Regions from separate parts of the Blautia sp. KLE_1732_HM_1032 genome, predicted to be linked through region 2. Evidence: riboswitches for the same ligand, from Rfam matches in the RefSeq annotation. Region 2 holds a riboswitch; the other holds the start of a gene.
The links. Region 2 has a riboswitch for thiamine pyrophosphate ahead of thiW (energy coupling factor transporter S component ThiW). Riboswitches for the same ligand answer to the same signal wherever they lie in the genome.
Positions count from the first base shown of each region.

Region 1 (6,613 bases), 320 kb from region 2:
TTTGCTAAAAATCTTTCTGCATTCATTCTTCCGAAACAGTTATCCACACTCACCCTGAAAAATCGATCTTTCGGGCGAATGGTTTTCCACATATTCTACAGAAGTTATCCTCGGTAGTCTGCGTGATCCTCTTTCGCCGCCTTCATCTCACAGATAAATATAATCATTCATCACCGGCTGCAGGCCGTGGTCTTTCAGGGCGTTGAAAACTTCGTCCACAGACCTTCCGTCGGAAATCTCAAACTGATCATCACCTTTATCCTCAATATCATCCACATGGCTTCCGATTCCGGTGCTGACACCTGCAGAGATCTTGGTTGCTGCGATATTCACCAGATTGTCACGGACACGCTCACACTCTCTGGTGGATACAGTAATACTTGCAAACGGCATAAACAGACGATATGCACAAACTACCTGCAAAAGCTGCGGTTCGTGTACATCCTTCGGGTTGATCCTGTCGTTGTTGATGATCGGACGAAGTCTCGGGCAGGAAAAAGCGATCTCTGCGTGTGGATATTTTCTCTGCAGAAGATATGCATGATATCCCGTTGCAAAAGCATCCTTGCGGAAATCATCCAGTCCCAGAAGTGCCGCAAAACCAACACCTCGCATGCCGCCTTTTAACGCACGCTCCTGTGTATTTAACCTGTATGGAAAAATCCTCTTGTGGCCTGCCAGATGCAGAGTTTCGTATTTATCAGAATTATAAGTCTCCTGGAAAACTGTCACATAATCTGCGCCGCATTTGTGAAGATATGCGTACTCATCAGAATTCATCGGATACACCTCAAGACCGACTACCTTGAAATATTTCCGGGCGATCTCACAAGCCTTTCCGATATATTCCACATTAGATTTCGTTTTGCTCTCTCCGGTAAGAATCAAGATCTCCTGGAGTCCGGTTTCTGCAATGGCTGCCATCTCTTTCTCGATCTCATCTGCATTCAGCTGTGCGCGGCGGATCTTGTTGTGGCAATTAAATCCACAGTAAATACAGTAGTTCTCACAGTAGTTTGCAATGTAGATCGGTGTAAACATGCAGATACTGTTTCCAAAATGTTTCCTTGTTTCGATCCGTGCAGCCTGTGCGATTTCTTCCAGAAGAGGCAGCGCTGCCGGTGAAAGCAGTGCTTTAAAATCCTCCGGTGTACGGTTGTCATGAACAAGCGCTCTCCGTACATCCGCTTCTGTGTACTTATCATAATCATATGCGTTCATTGCGGAAATAACCTGATCCATCACATCAGACTCTTCCAGCTGTTCCATATCCGGAAGGTACTTCATGTGGTCGATACGATTCTTTTTCATGTCTTCCAGAATTTCTTCATTTACGATACTTTCATTAAAATGGCCGTCCTGCTGACTGGCCTGTACTGTCTCTGCCATTACTCTTATGTCGCTCCTCTCATATATTGCAGCAATACTCTGGTCCTCACTGCTGCATATCTGTAAACTCAATTTCGATTGAAACCAGACAATACCTGTGTTTCACTACACAGGCAGCTCCTGTCCCCCGCTTAGTGTTCTGCGTTCAATCATTCATTTATCAATTTTACTCATGAAGAAATCCGGTCAGCGGTGAGGATGCACTTGCACCTCTCTCCAGAGTTCTTCCCATACCGGAAAGATATGCACTTCTTCCTGCCTCAATAGCTTTCTTAAAGGCTTCCGCCATAACACGGACGTCTCCTGCAGTTGCAATGGCTGTATTTGCCATAACTGCTGCAGCACCCATTTCCATAGCCTCACATGCCTGTGACGGGCGGCCGATTCCTGCGTCCACGATGATCGGAAGGTCGATCTCGTCGATAAGGATCTGGATGAATTCTTTTGTACAGATTCCTTTGTTGGAACCGATTGGAGAGCCAAGTGGCATTACACAGGCAGCTCCTGCATTCACCAGATCTCTGGCTGCATTCAGATCCGGATACATGTATGGCATAACTACAAAGCCCTCTTTTGCAAGGATCTCTGTTGCCTTGATGGTCTCGTAGTTATCCGGAAGAAGATATTTGGAATCATGGATAACTTCGATCTTTACAAAATCTCCGCATCCAAGCTCGCGGGAAAGTCTTGCGATACGAACTGCCTCTTCTGCATTTCTGGCTCCTGATGTATTCGGAAGAAGAGTAACATTCTTCGGAATATAGTCCAGAATGTTCGCAAGTCCACCCTCATTTGCACGACGCAGGGCAAGTGTTACGATCTGAGTTCCTGCTTTTTCAATACATGCTTTTACAAGCTCCAGGGAAAATTTCCCGGAACCAAGGATAAAACGGGAAGTAAACTCATGGCCTCCCAGGATCAGTTTGTCTTCATTTGTGTTTGCTGTTGTCATTTTTTATGTCCACCTTTCTTTATGTCTGTTTGCAGAAAATATTTCCACCGATTTATAACCAGCACCTTCTTCTGCCAGATCATTCTTCATCTGCATTTTTTCAGTAACTTATCTGTCAGTTACTGCCGTGGTATATATACCTAATTTTATCTCTATAGCGACATCAGCAGCTTCCGCCGCCCATAAACTGCAGAATCTCCACAACATCGCCATCTTTCAGTACTGTTGTATCGTAAGTATCTCTCTTAATGATTTCTTCATTCAGCTCTACTACAACCTGCACCGGAACATAGTTACATGCTTCCAGATATTCTGTTACTGTCACCGGCTTTTCCAATGTTCTGCTTTCACCATTTACTGTGATCATGATCTCTCCTTTCCGGAAACTTCAAAAGCTATTCGTCAATAAAAAAGAGTTCACAAAGAAATACACCCGCGGTGGTGCACCCCTTCATGAACTCAGTTCACTCTCAAATTTCCCAATATTCAATTGTCGATACCGGGGTTAAAAGCGTTCGCTCTTGATCCCTTCCCTGTAAATCCTGATCTTACGTATTCAATCGGATAAAAACATCCGCATCCAATAAAAAAGGAGATACACCAAAGTATCTCCCGTAAATTCATCTTATACGTTCCTACGTTGGCATTATCCAAATCAGGTATAAGGGTCGAAGTTGAAGACTTCCTCTCAGCCTGCCATCACAAGCTCCCCTGTTATTTACATGAGTTAGTATAAGACGAATTATGATCAATGTCAAGAGTATTAAATTTTCTCACAATAGTTCCAATTTGTTCTAAACTATAGTACACTGTTAATGCTGCCAACCCTCCAGCAGAAAGGAGGTGAAGTCCAGTGTGCGAATTAATCATCACATTTTTTGTTTCTGTTACGGCGGATATAGTTAGCTACTATATTCGCAAATGGCTGGACAGAAACGACAGGCAGTAACAGCCTGAAAGGCTTAAGCCCCCTTACATAACGGCATAGAAAACCCCGGAAGTGTGCGAGACTTCCGGGGTTTTCGTTTTTGCCAATGTTTGAATTTCATCACATTTCTTAGCTACTATCATCTTATGCTTTCTATACTAATTTGTCAACCGAATTTTATTAACGGCATCATCATAGGATGTTACTGTTATTTATAAGCAGTGAATCCCAGATCTTTCATTGTCAGATTTAAATTCTTTTTCAGATAATCATTTGCTACTTTCATTGTCGCTTTCATCATAATATTGGAAGAATCCTGCAGATCTGTCATCGCTTTTTTTCCGTTTGTATACAAGAAAGTCAGATTCTGACCTTTATAAGCAGATGCTTTTGTAGAAGAAGTCACCAGCAGAAAGACTTCATTTGTAGACAGGGCGGACTTCACACTGACCGTATCAGATTTCACACAGTTTCCGATAATATCCAGTCCGGCAAGGATTCCATCTGAAGGCATAGAGAGCATCATCCCAATATCTATCTTATCTTCTTTCTTCAGATAACCGATCATCAGAGTACTTTCTTTATCTACTTTGACATTTATAAACTGATTTCCGTCTTCAGTATATTTGCCTTTCTGACTGATGTATTTTTTCAATTTGCTATAATTCTGCGTCAATCTGGTATTAGCCGAGGTCGGATTCTTTACAGTAACCTTGCAGGTGAATTTTCTGCCACCAAGAGTCGCTGTGATAACCGCTGTTCCTGTTTTTACCGCGGTGATCTTTCCGACAGAAGTTATCTTGACAACATTTGTGTTGCTGCTCTTCCATGACGGTTTCAGACTGGTGCCTTTGATCTTCAGTGTATAAGTTTTTTTCGATGCCAGTGTCAGGCTGGTCTTATTCAGGGTGAGATAATTCAGACCTGCGATTGCTGTCAGACCTTTTTCATTATATCTACTCCAGATCGTATTTTTTCCGGATTTCCGGTAAGCTCTCACTGTGTAAGTATAGCTTACTCCGGTACTTACTTTTGTATCGGTAAACGTAACATTTTTGCTTCCTGTGAGGGTTTTTACTGCTTTCCATCCGCTGTTTCCGGTCTTGCGGTATACCCGGTATCCGGCAACTCCTTTTACCTGTTTCCAGCTGAAAATAATCTTATTCCTGCCGGAGATCTTAATAGAAGACATAGCCGGCGTTGCTACGTTTATCGCCGCCTGTACTTCTGTCGCACTGATCAACTCCGGAACCGCAGCTGGTGCCGCCGTTGCAAGCATAAAACCTGTCAAAATGCCACATAAAGCTTTTTTCCAATTTCTTCTCATACGCTTTTTTCCTTTCTGCTTTGTGGTATATCTGGATTCCCTAACAAATATAGTATACATTATAAAAATTATTCCTGCTATGATATTTTTCGCCGAATCAGGGCTTTTGGTGAAATTCGGCAGTTTCTACAATGGCTTGACACTCCCCTCAACTAAAGCAGGGGGATTCTTGCTTCTCCCACTACTGCATTGGCAAACACCTTACGGTACTGCAATGTCTTACACAGTGTCCACAAGCTATATTTATACTGTTCCCGTATGCCCTACGGTACAGTTTTTATCTTTATGCAGACTGCATCTGCAGTCCTTTTTTCAGAATATTGATACTTGCATTCGTATCCCGGTCATGAACCGCATGGCATTTGGGACACTCCCAGATACGAATGCCCAGATTTTTTATCCGTGGATCTCTGTAGCCACAACAGCTGCAGGTCTGACTGCTCGGATACATCGTTGGTACTCTGTGAATTTCATTTCCATACCAGCCAGCTTTATATTCCAGCATTTCAAAAAATTTTGCCCAGGAAACACTCGCTATCGATTTTGACAGTTTATGATTCCGGATCATCCCCTTAACATTCAGATCTTCAATACAGATGGTTTGGTTTTCACGCACCAGCATCGTTGACTGTTTCTGCAGGAAATCATTCCGCTGATTGGTTACTTTCTCATACACTCTTGCCACCCTGATCCGCTGCTTCTCGCGGTTATGGGAATCTTTTTGTTTTCGGGAAAGCCTGCGCTGTTCTCTTATGAGTTTTCGCATTGAGCGTTCCAGATATCTGGGATTTGATACCGTATTTCCATTACTGTCGGAGTAGAACGCTTTGATTCCGACATCAATCCCTATCGTTCCGCCAGCATTTGAGCGTGGTTCCGGTTCAAAATCAACATTTAAAACCGCAAAATATTTTCCAGCCGGTGTGTGCTCAATTATCACGTGATTAATCTTTTCCACTTCCATCGACTGCCGTATTTTAACAAATCCAAGTTTCGGAAGTTTGATATATCTTCCCACAATACGAATATTATCTTTTTGATTTACCGTTCTGTATGACTGGAACCGGTTATGTTTACTTTTGAAGGTTGGATAGGAAGCCCGTTTCTGAAAGAAATTCACAAATCCCCGGTCGAGATCCCGCAAAGACTGCTGTAATGCAATGGAATCTGCTGCTTTCAGAAAGGCAAACTCCTCTTGCTTTTTCAGTTCAGTCAGCATGGCGGAAGTCTGGGAATAGCCGATCTTTTCCCCATTTTCATAGCCTTCCTTACGCATGGCAAGTCCCCGGTTGTAGATGAACCGGCAACATCCCAGGGTCTGATGGATGAAGTTTTTCTGTTCTCTGTTCGGGTAGATCCTGAATTTAATTCCTTTTTGCATTATCCCATCTTATCCTTTTGTCTCTGCGATGTTTTCTGGTTTTCAATATACTGTTTTACTGTTTCCAGCGGAGCACCGCCCACCGTCGATACAAAATAGCTGTTTGTCCAGAGAGTCGGCATTTTCGTTTTAAGATAGGGAAATTCCTGTCTTAAAATTCTGGACGTATAGCCTTTAAATGACTTTACAGCTTTGTGGATGCCAAACTGAGGATCTACTTCCAAAAACATATGAACATGGTCTGGCATGATCTCCATTTCCAGGATGTCTACAGAAAGATTTGCAGCATACTCTGTGAGCAGCTCCTCCAGCCGGACGTCCACACCATTAATTAATACTTTTCGTCTATACTTTGGACAACATACTACATAGTATTTACAGGAATAGACGACATTGTTGTTTGATTTATATGTTGTGTTCATATTTGTATTATACTATAGTTTATTAGTTAATACAATTACTATTTTGTCCATATTCCATTACTTGCATAAATTCGATGGACGCGTCTTATATCCCCATAGTTGAAGCAGGGGGTTTTACGACGCATTGGATAAAATACTATATTCCAAAACGACACAAAAAAATCGCCGAACCCCAGTAAAATCAAAAGGTACAGCGATTTTTTTGTTTAGCAAC
Region 1 is NZ_CP102266.1:69,637-76,249, reverse strand. It holds gene thiH (2-iminoacetate synthase ThiH) at 148-1,389, opposite strand; gene NQ489_RS00290 (thiazole synthase) at 1,556-2,341, opposite strand; gene thiS (sulfur carrier protein ThiS) at 2,505-2,708, opposite strand; TPP riboswitch at 2,957-3,064, opposite strand; gene NQ489_RS00280 (fibronectin type III domain-containing protein) at 3,478-4,596, opposite strand; gene tnpB (IS200/IS605 family element RNA-guided endonuclease TnpB) at 4,880-5,977, opposite strand; gene tnpA (IS200/IS605 family transposase) at 5,977-6,399, opposite strand.
Region 1: linked by a shared signal. The riboswitch ahead of thiS (sulfur carrier protein ThiS) and the one ahead of thiW (energy coupling factor transporter S component ThiW) in region 2 are both predicted to bind thiamine pyrophosphate.

Region 2 (6,613 bases):
TTCTACATGGAACACAAACTCGACAACATCGACCGAAAGATCATCGAAATGCTTCAGAAAAACGCCCGCACCCCGGTAAAGGAAATCGCAAAGGAAGTCTTCCTCTCATCCCCCGCTGTTTCCGCCAGGATCGAACACCTCGAAAAAAACGGGCTGATCACAGGCTACCACGCCCAGATCAACCCGGTATTTCTCGGTTATCATATAAAAGCATTCATCAACCTGGAAGTAGAACCCAACCAAAAAAAAGACTTCTATCCCTTCATCCAGTCCATCCCAAACGTCATCGAATGCAACTGCGTCACCGGCGATTACTCCATGCTCATCGAAGTAGCCTTCCGCTCCACCATGGAACTGGACCACTTCATCAACGAACTCCAGCAGTTCGGCCGCACCAAAACACAGATCGTATTCTCCACCAGCGTAGAACACAGAGATCTGCCGGTGGAGTAACCACCCTCCCCTGCCGCCTTGAAAAACCAGCCCGTATTTCAACAAAAAAAGAACAGCAATGAACCTCAAATCCACCACTGCTCTCCTTTCATTTCCTAAATCACTTTCCCATCAAAGCAACAATCTTCTCCTTCAGCTCCCGCGCATTCTTCTTCGGATCCTCCGCCTTCATGATCGCAGAAACAACCGCCATACCACTCATACCGGCACCCTCAAGCACATCCATATTCCCGGCATTCAATCCCCCGATCGCAACCGCCGGAATCGGAACCGCCTCACAGATATCCTTCAACGTAGAAACCTTGGTAAGGATCGTCACCACCTTAGTAGTAGTAGGATAAATCGCCCCCACACCAAGATAATCCGCACCAGCCTCATAAGCCTTCACAGCAGCCTCCACCGTCTTGGCAGTAGCCCCCACGATCTTATCCGGTCCCATCAGCTTCCTTGCCACAGCAACCGGAATATCAGAAGCTCCAACATGCACACCAGCCGCATCACAGGCCAGCGCCACATCCACACGATCATCAATGATCAGCGGCACATTGTAACGATCTGTGATCTCCTTCACCTTAAAAGCCTTATCCAGATACTCCCGTCCACCCTTATTCTTCTCGCGAAGCTGGACCAGAGTCACGCCACCCTTACAAGCCTCCTCAACCGTACGGAGCAAAGACTCCTCCGTATGATAAGAACTATCCGTCACCAGATACAACGTTACATCCAAATCTTTTCTATCCATCCTAATCCCCTCTTTTTCAGTACATTTCAATCTTCAACAGATCCAGCAGCTGTCGATCCGAAAGCCCATAGATCTCATCCAGCAGATTTACCTGAAAGCTTCCCGGACCGCGGGAAATCTTCTCCGCTTCCTCGCCGGCGATACCCATAAGTGCAGTACCAAGCACTGCCGCAGCCAGATAATTCCCGGATCTCCCATTTAATTCCATCTCAACGCCAGACCAGACACCTGCCTCTATACTATCCGTCATCTCTTTCGCAATATTATCTTCGCACCCCGGCAAAAACGCCGCAGTCAGTGCACCGACCATACAGCCGGTTCCTGTGATCCCGGACAGCGCCGCACTGCCATTTTGTACCAGAACAACCCGTTCACCATCCGTAACAAAATCCTGTTTCCCGGTAGCCAGCACGATTGCCTGATTATTTCTGGAAAAAGCCTTAAGCACTTCACTGACTCCATCGATATTTTCCTCAGTCAGAGCATCCTCGACACCCGCATCGATTCCGATCGCATGAGACGGCAGCCCGGAAACAGCCAGAAGCTCTGACATATTTCCCTTCAGCACTGCCGGATGACCGATCCTTAAAAGCTCCCTCGCCAGATCCAGCCTGAGATCACTGCATGCAACCCCTACCAGGTCCAGAAGAACCGGAATCTTATTTTCCATCGCGGTTCTCATAGAACGCTTCATTGACTCGATTCTGGCATCGGTAATATTCCCGAGATTCAGCATCAGCGCACCAGCCGATGCCGTAATATCTGTCACCTCTGCCGGATGCTCCGCCATGATCGGCCTTGCACCTACTGCAAGGACCACGTTGGCACAGTCATGGATCGAGATCGGATTGGTGATGCAATGGATCAGCGGCTTTTCTTCTTTAATTCGCTTTCGCAGTTGTAAAATTCTTTGTCTCATATGTTTTTGAACCCAAAGCTGCCTGGAATTTCACCAGAAGACCTGCTTTACTCAGAGCCTTCAGGAAAATATAGGCAACACATCCTCCCATTGTGGTTGCTGCAAGGAACATCGGCGTATAATAAAATGCTGTCAGTCCGCCTCTTCCCATCAGGAATGCCATCACCGGATAAGAAACCATGGATCCGATGATACCTGTTCCAAAGATCTCACCGATCACCGCGCAGATGATCTTGCCTTTGGAAAGTCTGTAGAACACACCTGAAAGGAATGCGCCAAATACTGCACCGGTCAGTGCAAGTGGCGGGATTCCCATGAACATCATACGGATCACGCCGATCATGGTCGCACAGAGAAGGGAATACCACGGTCCCATCAGAACCGAGCATACGATATTGACAAGATGCGCCGTGGGGCACATTCCCTCAATCCTCAGGATCGGTGAAATAACGACACCGATCGCAACCATCATTGCCAGCATTACCATACGAAGCGTGTGCATCCTTTGTTTTTCCATTGTGTTTTTCCTCCCTGAAATATCAGGCAGAGCCCTGTCAGATCCGGGCAAAAGCTTCCCGTCTGCTGCAGTCTGCCCTTAGATTTTGGCGGTCGAAGTTCCCTTACTTCCTCTCACTCCGAAAACACGGATTCCCATCGCTTACATGATCCTTCCGGAAAAATCCTCCGGAATATCACTCTCCTGCCAGACATTAAGGCGCTCCCCTTCCTGCCCGCTCTTTCACAGAAGCTCCACATGCAGTCTCTGTCACTTTCACATCCCCACATTGTCAGACCATTCCAGTTCCATTCCTGCATCCGAAAAGAGCGCATCCCATGGAAAACTCCACGGAGACACGCTCTCAAATCACAATCCCTCCGTTGGCATTACCCAAATCAGGTACGGTCGAAGATCTATCTTCCTCTCAGCCTGTCACACAAGCTCCCGCTGGCTCTTTTCTTTTCTGTTTTTCAATATAGCACACACCTATCCCGTTGTCAAACCTCCACTGCTTATTGCTCTTTGCACTCCCGCCGGAGACGTTACTGTTCACTCCGTTCTCAGCAACACGCTTCGCGATGCACAGAATTTATGCTAATCGCATAAATTCGCGCGGTATGTCTCGGGTTTTCTGTGACCTTCGCTCACAAAAAACACCTCGCGGAATATTACCAGTGAACAGTAACCCGGAGACTTTCCTGATTCAGTTAAACAATTATTTCGACATAAAAAACTCCCTGCTTCACTACTTTTCATAGTAAAACAGGAAGTATATAAATCTTATTTTGAGATCTCGTCGATCAGACGCAACTCCTCAGCTGTTAAACGGTGCACAGTGGATCGCTTTCACATTATCAAGGATCTGCTGCGGCTTGGAAGCTCCGATCAGAACACTGGTAACTTCCTTATGCTGAAGCAGCCAGCCAAGCGCCATATCAGCCAGCTTCTCTCCACGCTGGGCTGCCAGATCGTTCAGTCTCCGGATCTGATCCAGACGCTCCGGCGTCAGCACACTTTCCTTAAGGAATCTTCCATCTTTGCGGATACGGCTGTCCTCCGGGATCCCGTTCAGGTAACGGTCTGTCAGCTGTCCCTGAGCAAGAGGGCTAAAGGTGATCAGACCTTTTTTCAAAATGCCGGTGGTTCTCTTGAGGCCGTTTTCTTCCACAGTTCTGTCAAAAATGGAATACCGGTTCTGGTTGATCACAAAGGGACATTTCAGATCCTTCAGAATCGCTGCCGCCTGGCTTAAGGTTTTTCCATCATAATTGGAAAGTCCCACATAAAGGGCCTTGCCCTGCTGAACCGCTGTTGCCAGCGCCCCCATAGTCTCCTCAAGCGGAGTCTCCGGGTCCATTCTGTGATGGTAAAAAATATCCACATATTCCAGACCCATGCGCTTCAGGCTCTGGTCAAGGCTCGCCAGAAGATACTTGCGGCTGCCCCAGTTTCCATAAGGGCCTTCCCACATATCATAGCCTGCCTTTGTTGTGATGATCAGCTCATCACGGTATGGCATCAGTTCTTCTTTCAGGATCTTGCCGAAATTCCGTTCCGCACTTCCATAGGCAGGTCCGTAATTATTGGCAAGGTCAAACTGTGTGATACCATTGTCAAAAGCTGTAAAGCACAGCTGCTTCATGTTTTCATAATCAGAAGTATCTCCGAAATTATGCCATAATCCAAGAGACACCTTCGGAAGCATCAGGCCGCTTTCACCGCAGCGGTTGTACTCCATAGTTTCGTAGCGTTCCTTTGCAGGTGTGTACATAAAAAAGGCCTCACATAATGTAGCATGATTTACATTTTCTGTAACTGCTTTTACTATACTTCACCGACCCTTATTTCGCAAGACGGATCATATTCCAGCTGTGTTTTGCAAAAACTGCTTCCAGTTTTCCGCCGTCCAGCTTTGAGCACTCTGCACTGGCTTTTACAGGAACTACATTCTCCGGCTGAGCCTCTGTATTGGTTGCCTGAAGATCGTCATTATTGAGTACAATATGCTCTACGATCTTATATCCCTCAAACTGTCTTAAGTCACAGGAAACTTCCATATCCTCATCCAGACTCTTATTCACTGCAAAGATCGTCAGCGTATCCTTTTCCTCATCCCAGACACACACAGAATCCAGATATGGAGCTTCTCCATAAGTCTTGCTTTCATATATAGGTGTGAGAACCTGTGTATTAAGGACGGTTCCTCTTCCAAACACACTTGTCAGCATATACGGATAAAAGATCGTCTGACGCCATGCGCCTGTATCGGATGTCATGATCGGCGCAATAACATTTACCAGCTGTGCCATGCAGGCGATCTTTACACGATCTGCATGACGGAGAAGTGTGATCAACATGCTTCCCACAAGAAGTGCATCCTCAAAGTTATAAACATCCTCCAGCTGATGGGGCGCCTGTACCCATTTTTCCAGCTTTTTATCCTGTTCATTGCTGTGGTACCATACGTTCCATTCGTCGAAGGAAAGATTGATCTGTTTTTTTCCATGCTTCTTTGCTTTTACAGCATCGCAGATGGAAACCACTCCTGAGATAAAATCATCCATGCCCTTGGAGCTTGCCAGAAAATCGGCAGTGTCTCCCGATGCATTTCCATAGTACTGATGCAGGGAAAGATAATCCACCTGATCGTAAGCCTCGTCAAGAACCGTATACTCCCAGGAGCCAAAGGTAGGCATTTCCAGACTGGAGCTTCCGCATGCAACAGTCTCAACCTCCGGATCCATAAATTTCATCAGGCGGGCAGTCTCTGCTGCAACTCTTCCGTACTCTGCCGCAGTTTTATGTCCCATCTGCCACGGACCGTCCATCTCGTTTCCGAGACACCATAATTTGATATCATGCGGGTGTTCATAGCCGTGGGCCTTACGGAGATCACTGTAATAGGTACCACCCTTAAAGTTACAGTATTCCAGAAGATTTTTCGCATCCTCCGGTCCTCTTGTTCCCAGGTTTACTGCCATCATCACATCGCTGCCGGCTTTTCTGGACCAGTCCACAAACTCATTGAGTCCAAACTGGTTTGTCTCGATGACACCCCAGGCCAGCTCCGGTCTGGACGGACGCTGAGCTTTCGGTCCGACGCTGTCCTCCCAGCGGAATCCGGATACAAAATTTCCGCCCGGATAACGAACGATCGGTACCTGAAGCTCCCTTACCAGTTCCAGAGTATCCTTCCGAAATCCCTGCTCATCAGAAAGGGGGCTGCCTTCCTGATAAATCCCCTCATAAACCGCACGTCCGAGATGTTCTATAAAGGAACCATAGATCCTTTTGTCTGTTTTTCCGGTGAGGAAATATTTGTCCACGATGATCTGCGCTTTTTTCATTGTAAAAATCCTCCTGTAAATTATTATTTTCTGCCTGCCACTGCATTGGACTCTGTTTCCGATTCCGCCATATACAGGCTCTTACGCCTCTGTTCGCTCACACACTCTCAGACAGATCGGAAATCAACCGTTTCTATGTTTCATTTTACCATCCTGTTCTATCCATACCAGTGATTATCTTCCGAAATAGTTGACTTTTTTTCCGGTAAGATTTATCGTAAAGACAGTCTTACCAGACGGACGTCCCTCTGTCACTTTACTTTATACTTCCAGACAGAAAGTTCTTTACAATGCCACAGTCGGATTGTCTGATCTACGTAATGAAAGGAGCCAGCATTTTCATGGATTTCACCTTAAATTTCTGCGAATACAACCGTTCCAACTCAGATTACGACAGGATTTTCCGGCCGGAGGGAAGCGGAGATTTTCTTTTTCTTTTATTTAAAACACCAATGAAGGTTTATCTGGGCGGTCAGCTTACTGTCACCCGGGAAAATGCCTGCATCTTTTATATTCCGGGAAATCCCCAGCATTATCAGGCTGTGCGAAAATTCCGGAACAGTTATGTCCATTTTTCCTGCGGAGAAAATCTGGCAAAACGGTTCGGACTTCCCTGCAACGAAATTTTTTACCCCAGTGACTGCCAGGAGATC
Region 2 is NZ_CP102266.1:3,484,289-3,490,901, forward strand. It holds gene NQ489_RS16375 (Lrp/AsnC family transcriptional regulator) at 7-453, shown strand; gene thiE (thiamine phosphate synthase) at 554-1,195, opposite strand; gene NQ489_RS16385 (hydroxyethylthiazole kinase) at 1,212-2,114, opposite strand; gene thiW (energy coupling factor transporter S component ThiW) at 2,077-2,631, opposite strand; TPP riboswitch at 2,969-3,071, opposite strand; partial or broken gene NQ489_RS16395 (aldo/keto reductase) at 3,394-4,384, opposite strand; gene arfA (arabinosylfuranosidase ArfA) at 4,455-5,960, opposite strand; gene NQ489_RS16405 (helix-turn-helix domain-containing protein) at 6,302-6,613, shown strand, end outside.